Regions from separate parts of the Variovorax sp. W1I1 genome, predicted to be linked through region 2. Evidence: predicted binding sites of a transcription regulator. Region 2 holds the regulator's gene; the other holds the start of a gene.
The links. Region 2 encodes HrcA, which represses chaperone genes, less so after heat shock. Its sites were predicted from a motif close to TTAGCACTCNNNNNNNNNGAGTGCTAA; they were not measured.
Positions count from the first base shown of each region.

Region 1: QFZ83_RS22530 (co-chaperone GroES) is a predicted target of HrcA. The motif match lies at 1,655-1,681, and genes of this name have one in related genera.

Region 1 is NZ_JAUSWZ010000001.1:4,791,605-4,796,017, forward strand. Features, by position in the region: gene QFZ83_RS22520 (LysR family transcriptional regulator) at 1-279, shown strand, start outside; gene QFZ83_RS22525 (Zn-dependent hydrolase) at 257-1,507, opposite strand; gene QFZ83_RS22530 (co-chaperone GroES) at 1,771-2,061, shown strand; gene groL (chaperonin GroEL) at 2,113-3,765, shown strand; gene xylB (xylulokinase) at 3,929-4,413, opposite strand, start outside.
Region 2 is NZ_JAUSWZ010000001.1:488,748-493,160, reverse strand. Features, by position in the region: gene QFZ83_RS02420 (bifunctional (p)ppGpp synthetase/guanosine-3',5'-bis(diphosphate) 3'-pyrophosphohydrolase) at 1-480, shown strand, start outside; gene greB (transcription elongation factor GreB) at 504-1,079, opposite strand; gene QFZ83_RS02410 (hypothetical protein) at 1,126-1,569, opposite strand; tRNA gene QFZ83_RS02405 (tRNA-Arg) at 1,717-1,793, opposite strand; tRNA gene QFZ83_RS02400 (tRNA-Ile) at 1,864-1,940, opposite strand; gene hrcA (heat-inducible transcriptional repressor HrcA) at 1,972-2,979, opposite strand; gene QFZ83_RS02390 (NAD kinase) at 3,011-3,922, shown strand; gene recN (DNA repair protein RecN) at 3,924-4,413, shown strand, end outside.

The DNA of each region.
Region 1 (4,413 bases), 4.3 Mb from region 2:
GTCATGGAGTTCGACAGCGTCGAAGCCATCAAGGCGATGGTCGCGGCCGGGCTGGGCGTGGCGATCCTGCCGAAGATGGCGGTCACGGGCCAGGGGCATCACCCCGAACTCGACCTGCGCCCGCTCCACCCGCCGCTGCACCGCACCCTCGCGCTGGTTGCCCGCAACGACAAGCCCGTAAGCAAGGGTTTGCGGCAGGTCATCGACGCCGTCGTGGCGGCGGGGCAGGCCTTCGAAGTCGCAGCAGTGGCGGCGACTAGCGTGCGTCCAGCACCCTGAGCGTTTCCGCCAGTACCCGAACGCCGGCGGCCACCTGCTCCTTGCTCGCCCACTCTTCCTGGCAGTGGCTGCGCCCGTCGAGGCAGGGGATGAAGATCATCCCCATCGGGCCCGCGGCCGCGACGTGCATTGCGTCGTGACCGGCGCCGCTGGGCAACGCACGGTGCGGCAGTGCCAGGCGATCGGCGGCCTGAGCGACGGCCCGCATCACGATGTCATCGCACTGCGTGGGCGGCGTCTGCGTCAGGGGTGCGGCGCTCAAGCCGACCCGCAGCCGCCGGAAGTCGTCGCGGCACAGCGCCATCACGCGCTCGGGAAAGTCGTCAAGCACTGCCTGGGCGTTGCTTCGCACCTCGAGCACCATGTCGACCCGGCCGGGCACGGCGTTGGGCACGTTGGGACTCATCGACATCCGGCCGATCGTCGCCACCACATAGTGCGGGCGGCCGTCCATGGCACTGGCCTCGCGGTGCACCGAATCGATCAGCCGCGCTGCACCGACGAGGGCGTCGCGGCGGATGTCCATCGGGGTGGTGCCGGCGTGATCCGGTTGCCCGGTCACCGTGAACGCGACGCGGCGGATGCCCACGATGTCGGTGACCACCCCGATGGGCAGCCCTTCTCGCTCCAGCACCGGACCCTGCTCGATGTGCAGTTCCACGAAAGCAGCGATGCCGCCGAGCCCGCGGGCCGCTGCGGCCAAGCCATCGGGTCGGGCGCCGATGCGTTGCATGGCCTCTGCGAGACCTTCGCCCGCCTCGTTGCGGGAGGCGAGCATGGCCGCGTCCAGCGTGCCGGCGAACGCGCGGCTTCCCACGCAGGAAATGCCGTAGTCGCTGGGTTCTTCGGACAGGAAATCGATCACTTCCAGCGGATGGCGCAGCAAGACGCCACCCTCATGGAACGATTGCGCCGCCTCGAGCCCCGCGAGTACGCCCAGGATGCCGTCGAAGCGGCCGCCGCCCACCACGGTGTCGCAATGCGAGCCGGTGACCAGCGGCGCCAGCCCGGGCTGGGTGCCCTCGCGGCGCCCGGTCAGATTGCCGGCCGCGTCGGTCCACACGGTGAGCCCGGCCTGCTCGAACTGGCTGCGCAGCCACTCTCTTGCACGTTCGAATTCCCGCGAAAAGGCCCGGCGGGTCCAGGGAATGTCGGGGCGGGTGAACGAGGCGAGGGTCTCTAGCCGCTGCCAGAGGCGATCGGCCTGGATTGGGAGTGTTGGAGGCATCCCCGCATCGTGGCTCGCAGAGGGCTTTTCATGAAGCGTGAACGGGTAATGCAAGCCATAAAGCGTACTTTCGCCAGCCCCCCGCCACGTGTTTCGCGCCGCCGCCGCAAGCCCCTGCGCTTGAAACGTCATCGATTGCCCTTATGATTAGCACTCGCTGATGATGAGTGCTAACAGCCCTCGCTCCCCAGTCGATGGGTCGCCAACCTCCGGGTCCGGCGCCCGACCACCAACCCGTTTCTTATCCATATCCAGGAGATGCAATGAAACTTCGTCCTTTGGCCGATCGCGTGATCGTCAAGCGTATCGACAGCGAAACCAAGACCGCCTCGGGCATCGTCATCCCCGACGCAGCCGCCGAAAAGCCCGATCAGGGTGAAGTCCTGGCCGTCGGCCCGGGCAAGCGCAACGACAAGGGCGATCTGGCCGCACTGACCGTCAAGGTCGGCGACCGCGTCCTGTTCGGCAAGTACAGCGGCCAGACCGTCAAGGTCGATGGCGACGAACTGCTCGTGATGAAGGAAGACGACCTGTTCGCAGTCGTCGAGAAGTAAGCCTTCTCCCTTTCGATTCATTCAATCCAATCCATTCGGAGTTAATTCATCATGGCAGCAAAAGACGTAGTCTTCGGCGGAGAAGCCCGCGCACGCATGGTCGAGGGTGTCAACATCCTGGCCAACGCAGTCAAAGTGACCCTGGGCCCCAAGGGCCGCAACGTGGTGCTCGAGCGCTCGTTCGGCGCCCCCACCGTGACCAAGGACGGTGTGTCGGTCGCCAAGGAAATCGAACTCAAGGACAAGCTCCAGAACATGGGCGCCCAGCTCGTGAAGGAAGTGGCTTCCAAGACTTCGGACAACGCCGGTGACGGCACCACCACCGCGACCGTGCTGGCCCAAGCCATCGTTCGCGAAGGTTTCAAGCTGGTGGCTGCCGGCATGAACCCGATGGACCTGAAGCGCGGCATCGACAAGGCCGTGACGGCCCTGGTCGCCGAGCTGAAGAAGGCTTCCAAGCCCACCACCACGTCGAAGGAAATCGCGCAAGTCGGCTCCATCTCGGCCAACAGCGACGAAACCATCGGCAAGCTCATCGCTGACGCGATGGACAAGGTCGGCAAGGAAGGCGTGATCACCGTGGAAGACGGCAAGTCGCTGGACAGCGAACTCGACGTCGTCGAAGGCATGCAGTTCGACCGCGGCTACCTGTCGCCCTACTTCATCAACAACCCCGAGAAGCAATCGGCGTTGCTGGATAACCCCTTCGTGCTGCTGTTCGACAAGAAGATCAGCAACATCCGTGACCTGCTGCCGGTGCTGGAGCAAGTCGCCAAGGCTGGCCGTCCGCTGCTGATCATTGCCGAAGAAGTCGAAGGCGAAGCCCTGGCTACTTTGGTCGTGAACACGATCCGCGGCATCCTGAAGGTCGTGGCCGTCAAGGCACCTGGCTTCGGCGACCGCCGCAAGGCCATGCTGGAAGACATCGCCATCCTGACGGGCGGCAAGGTCATCGCTGAAGAAGTGGGCCTGACGCTCGAAAAGGTGACGCTGGCCGACCTGGGTCAAGCCAAGCGCATCGAAGTGGGCAAGGAAAACACGATCATCATCGACGGCGCCGGCGCTGCTGGTGACATCGAAGCCCGCGTGAAGCAAGTGCGCGTTCAGATCGAAGAAGCGACCAGCGACTACGACCGTGAAAAGCTGCAAGAGCGCGTGGCCAAGCTGGCCGGCGGCGTTGCAGTGATCAAGGTCGGCGCTGCCACCGAAGTCGAAATGAAGGAAAAGAAGGCTCGCGTCGAAGACGCCCTGCACGCAACTCGCGCTGCAGTGGAAGAAGGCGTCGTGGCTGGCGGCGGCGTGGCTCTGCTGCGTGCCAAGCAAGCTGTGGGCGACTCGGTCAAGGGCGACAACGCTGATCAAGAAGCCGGCATCAAGCTGGTGCTCAAGGCCATCGAAGCGCCCCTGCGCGAAATCGTGAACAACGCCGGCGGCGAAGCCTCGGTGGTGGTGAACGCTGTGTTGGCCGGCAGCGGCAACTACGGCTTCAACGCTGCGAACGACACGTACGGCGACATGCTCGAACTGGGCATCCTGGACCCGACGAAGGTCACCCGCACCGCACTGCAGAACGCCGCTTCGGTGTCCTCGCTGCTGCTGACGACCGAAGCCATGGTTGCTGACGCACCCAAGGACGAGTCCGGCGCCGGCGGCGGCATGCCCGACATGGGTGGCATGGGCGGCATGGGCGGCATGGGCATGTAAATTTCGCTCGCCCCCAGGCTGCGCGGCACTTCGTGTCCGCTACGCCACCCCCCTACCGGGGGCAACACCTGCGGCCCGGCAAAGCCGGTTCCGCGGTGTTTCGCGAAATGAAAAAGCCCCGCTTCGGCGGGGCTTTTTCTATGGGCGCTCGTATGCGCCGCGCCTATCGGAATTGATCGCGCAACGCCATGTACAGCACCTGAAAGCGCGCATGCCGCGTCTTGTGCCCCGCGGCACCTTCGGACGAAGGAACCAGTTGCTGCTTGACCGGCGGCAGCGTGCACACCTCGGCCACGGCACCGCCATCGGCGAGCCACGCAAGCCGCGCCGCACCGAGCGCCCCGCCCGTCTCGCTGCCCGCATACAACGTAAGCGGCACCTGGAAGATGTCGGCCAGCAGTTGCCCCCACCAGATGCTGCGCGCCCCACCGCCCACCAGCGCAACCTCGCGCAGCGGCATGTCGGCCGGCAGGCGCAGGGTGTCGAAGCCGTCGCGCAGGCCGAAGCTCACGCCTTCGACCACGGCATAGGCGATCTCCGCCGGGCCGTGCGCATGCGTGAGGCCGAACAGCGCGCCCTGCGCATTCGGGTTGTTGTGCGGCGAGCGTTCGCCCGACAGGTACGGCAGAAACAGCGGGCAACGCGCCC
Region 2 (4,413 bases):
ATCCCGCACGAAGCCGTATCGCAGGGCGCGGTCACGCTCGATGGCAGCGAAAACTCTTCGGTGCGCTTTGCGCTGTGCTGCCGCCCCATTCCGGGCGACCAGATCGTCGGGTATCTCGGTCACGGCGAGGGCTTGGTGGTCCACACCGAAGATTGCGGCGTGGGACAGCGGCTGCGCCACAAGGACAGCGAGCGGTTCTTCGCGGTCGAATGGGCGGACGAGCCAACGCGCGCGTTCGAGACCGGTGTCGTGATCACCGTGCGCAACGACAAGGGCGTGCTGGCGCGCGTAGCCGCCACGTTGGCGGATGCGGAAGCAGACATCACGCATGTGGAAATGGCCGATGAGACGCCGCAGGATTCGACCGACCTTCGCTTCGTGATCGCGGTGCGCGATCGGGCGCATCTCGATGCCGTGCTGCGCGCCGCCCGACGAACCGCCTCGGTGCTGACCGCAGCGCGGACGGTTCCGGCGCCCTGAAGAAGAGCAGGCGGCTCGGCGCGTCAGTCTGCTGCCGGGCGCGGTGCCGGGTAGCTCACCGACAGGATCTCCACCTCATGCGCCCCGCCCGGCGTCACCAGCTTCACCACGTCGCCCTCGCGTGACTTGAGCAAGGCCCGCGCGATCGGAGAGATCCAACTGACTTGCGACTGCGCACTGTCCGCTTCGTCGATGCCGAGAATGGTGACGGTGCGTTCGTCACCCGTTTCATCGGCGTAGCGAACCGTGGCACCGAAGAAGATCTGATCACTGCCGTGGTGCACCGACGGATCCGTGACTTCCGCGATCTCGAGACGCTTGGTGAGAAAACGAATGCGCCGGTCGATCTCGCGGAGGCGCTTCTTGCCGTAGAGATAGTCGCCATTTTCCGAGCGGTCGCCATTCTTGGCGGCCCAATGCACAGCCTCGACGACCTTCGGGCGCTCCTCGTCCATCAGTTCAAGCAACTCGTCGCGCAGGCGTGCGTAGCCCGATGGCGTGATGTAGTTCTTGGTGCCGGTCGGTAGTGGAGGCGCAGCGCCGTCGGCGCCGTCGTCATCCGCGTCGTTGTCGGTTTCCTTGGTGAATGCCTTGTTCAACGAAGAACCTTTTATTGATCAGGAAATACGAGTGATCCGTGTCGCATCAGCCTAGATCCGAGCGCTTGCAGTCGAAGATCATGTTCGGCTCGACACTTCGCAAGGCTGGCACCTTGTTGACGAATACCACCCCTGCTCTTGCCAATTGCCAGTCGCCGGACTTGAACAGCTTGAAGAGGCTCGTGACCTCTTCTCCGGCAGCAGGAATGGCGTTGAAAAGATAGACAGGCTCGCCTGAAGAGGTGCCGTCCATGCTCACCAGCTCGGCGCGCATCTTGCCCATGGTTTCCGTGTCCTTTGTCCTGGAGCGCACGATGTCCATGTTGACGGTGCGCGAGTGCTCGTCGATCGAGATCCTGCGAATCCAGTTGAACGAGCCAGTCGCGCCGACCGGGCTGGGCACACATGCAATGGTTCCCGCGAACGCCGAGCCCGCTGCCGAAAGCAGCAACAGCAGTTGGCATGCGCATCGCGCCGTTCGAATGTTCATGGTCGCCCTGATCCGTTTTGACTTGAACGGGACTTTAGCTTCCTGAGGCCAGGACGGCAGCAGCCGTTTGATCGGCGGCTTTTCTGTGATTCACGCCACCCAAAAGAAAATGGCCTAGAAGGTAAACCTTCTAGGCCATTAAGAGAGTGGTGCGGCTGGCAGGAATTGAACCCACGACCCCTTGGTTCGTAGCCAAGTACTCTATCCAACTGAGCTACAGCCGCACAGCTTGCAATTATAGCATGCGTTTTTGACCTTCTGGACTTGCATGATCGAAAGTTGAAAAGCAAGTGTTGGTAGGCCGTGATGGGCTTGAACCATCGACCAACGGATTATGAGTCCGCTGCTCTAACCAACTGAGCTAACGGCCCACTGGGCCATGATTCTATTCGCCACCGCAGCCTACTTGCGGTGGCTCAGCGCATTGCTCACCAGTCGCGATGTGATGTCGACGATCTGGATCATGCGCTCGTAAGGCATGCGCGTCGGCCCGATCACGCCCAGCGTGCCCACCACCTGCCCATCGACCTCATAGTTGGCGCTGACGATGGAGAGCTCCTCGAATGGCACCACTTGGCTTTCGCCGCCGATGAAGATGCGCACGCCCTCCGCCTTGCTCGACACATCGAGCAGACGCATCAATTGCGCCTTCTGCTCGAAAAGCTCGAAGGCGCGGCGCAACTGGCCCATGTCACTGGAAAAGTCGGTCACCGCAAGCAGGTTGCGTTCGCCGGAGATCACGACGTCGTCTTCCTGCGCCTCGGTCAGCACTTCGGAACTCACCTGGACCGCTGCCTGCATCAGCGCTGCAATTTCGCCGCGCAGCTTCTCGACCTCGGACTGCAGGCGATCGCGCACCTGCTCGATCGTGAGGCCCGCATAGTGCGCATTGATGTAGTTGGAAGCTTCGACCAGTTGCGACTGCGAATAGTCGGCCTCCGGGAAGATCACCCGGTTCTGCACGTCGCCATCCGGCGAGACGATGATCACGAGCAGCCGGTTCTCGGACAACCGCAGGAATTCGATCTGCTTGAACACAGAGGCGCGGCGCGGCGCCATCACGACGCCGACGAACTGCGACAGGTTCGACAGGATGTTCGCCGCGTTGGCGATCACCTTCTGCGGCTGGTCGGGCGCGAGGCTCGGCGTGCTCATCTGCTCACGCTGGGCGGTCAGCATGGTGTCCACGAACAGGCGGTAGCCGCGATGGGTCGGGATACGGCCGGCCGAGGTGTGCGGGCTGGCAATGAGCCCCAGCGCCTCGAGGTCGGACATGACGTTGCGGATGGTCGCGGGCGACAGATCCAGCCCCGAGGAACGCGACAACGTGCGTGACCCGACGGGTTGCCCGTCGGCGATGTAGCGCTCGACGAGCGTCTTGAGCAGCAACTTGGCACGGTCGTCCAGCATTGCAAGATTTTAGTGTTGTAATTTGTGAGATATGACCTCTCGCTTCCGTCACGTCGCCCTGATCGGCAAATACCAGGCTTCCGGCGCCAGAGCGCAGGCGGATGCGCGCGACGGCGTCATGGAGACCATCGGCACCTTCCTGGAATCGCAGGGTTGCAAGGTCTTCGTCGAACGTTCGACCTGCGATGAGGTGGACGCCGACGCCCCCGCCCATCCGCGCTACGAAGCCCTGTCGGTCGAAGAAATCGGCCAGCGCTGCGACCTCGGCCTGGTGGTCGGCGGCGACGGCACCATGCTGGGCATCGGACGGCAGCTCGCCAGCTACGGCATTCCGCTGATCGGCATCAACCGTGGGCGGCTCGGCTTCATCACCGACATCCCGCTCGACAACTTCCAGGCCACTCTCATCCCGATGCTGGCCGGCGAATACGAGGAAGACCACCGCAGCCTGATGCACGCGCAGGTCATGCGCGACGGCGTCTCCGTGTTCGACGCACTCGCCATGAACGACGTGGTGGTCAACCGCGGCGCCACCTCGGGCATGGTCGAGCTGCGCGTGTCTGTGGGCCGCCATTTCGTGGCCAACCAACGCGCCGACGGCCTGATCATCGCGACGCCCACCGGATCGACCGCCTATGCGCTGTCGGCCGGCGGGCCCCTGCTTCATCCGGCGGTGCCGGGTTGGGTGCTTGTGCCGATCGCGCCGCACACGCTCTCGAACCGCCCGGTGCTGCTGCCCGACGCCGACGAGATCGTGATCGAGCTGGTCGGCGGGCGCGACGCCAGCGCCAATTTCGACATGCAGTCATTGGCCTCGCTCGCGATCGGCGATCGCGTGGTGGTGCGCCGCTCCGACTTCCGGGTGCGCTTTTTGCACCCGCGGGGCTGGAGCTATTTCGACACGTTGCGCAAAAAACTTCATTGGAACGAAGGGGGCTCCTGACATGGCGCTGCGACGCATCGCACTGCGCGACTTCGTGATCGTGCGATCACTCGAACTCGACCTGTCCGGCGGCTTCACGGTGTTGACCGGCGAAACCGGCGCGGGCAAATCCATATTGATAGACGCGCTGCAGCTGGCGCTGGGCAACCGGGCCGATGCGGGCGCCGTGCGCGAAGGTGCCGAGCGCCTCGACGTGAGCGCCGAATTCGACGCCGACCCGACACTGGACAGTTGGCTCGACGAAGGCGGCTTCGAAGCCGGCGACGCGCTGCTGCTGCGCCGCACCGTCGACCTGCAGGGACGCAGCCGCGGCTGGATCAACGGCAGCCCGGCCACCGCCACGCAGCTGCGCGAACTGGGCGACCGTCTGCTCGACATCCACGGCCAGCACGCATGGCAGAGCCTCACGCGCCCCGAGGCCGTGCGCGGCCTGCTCGACGCCTACGCGGGCGTCCGTACCGATGCGCTCGATGCCGCGTGGCAAGGCTGGC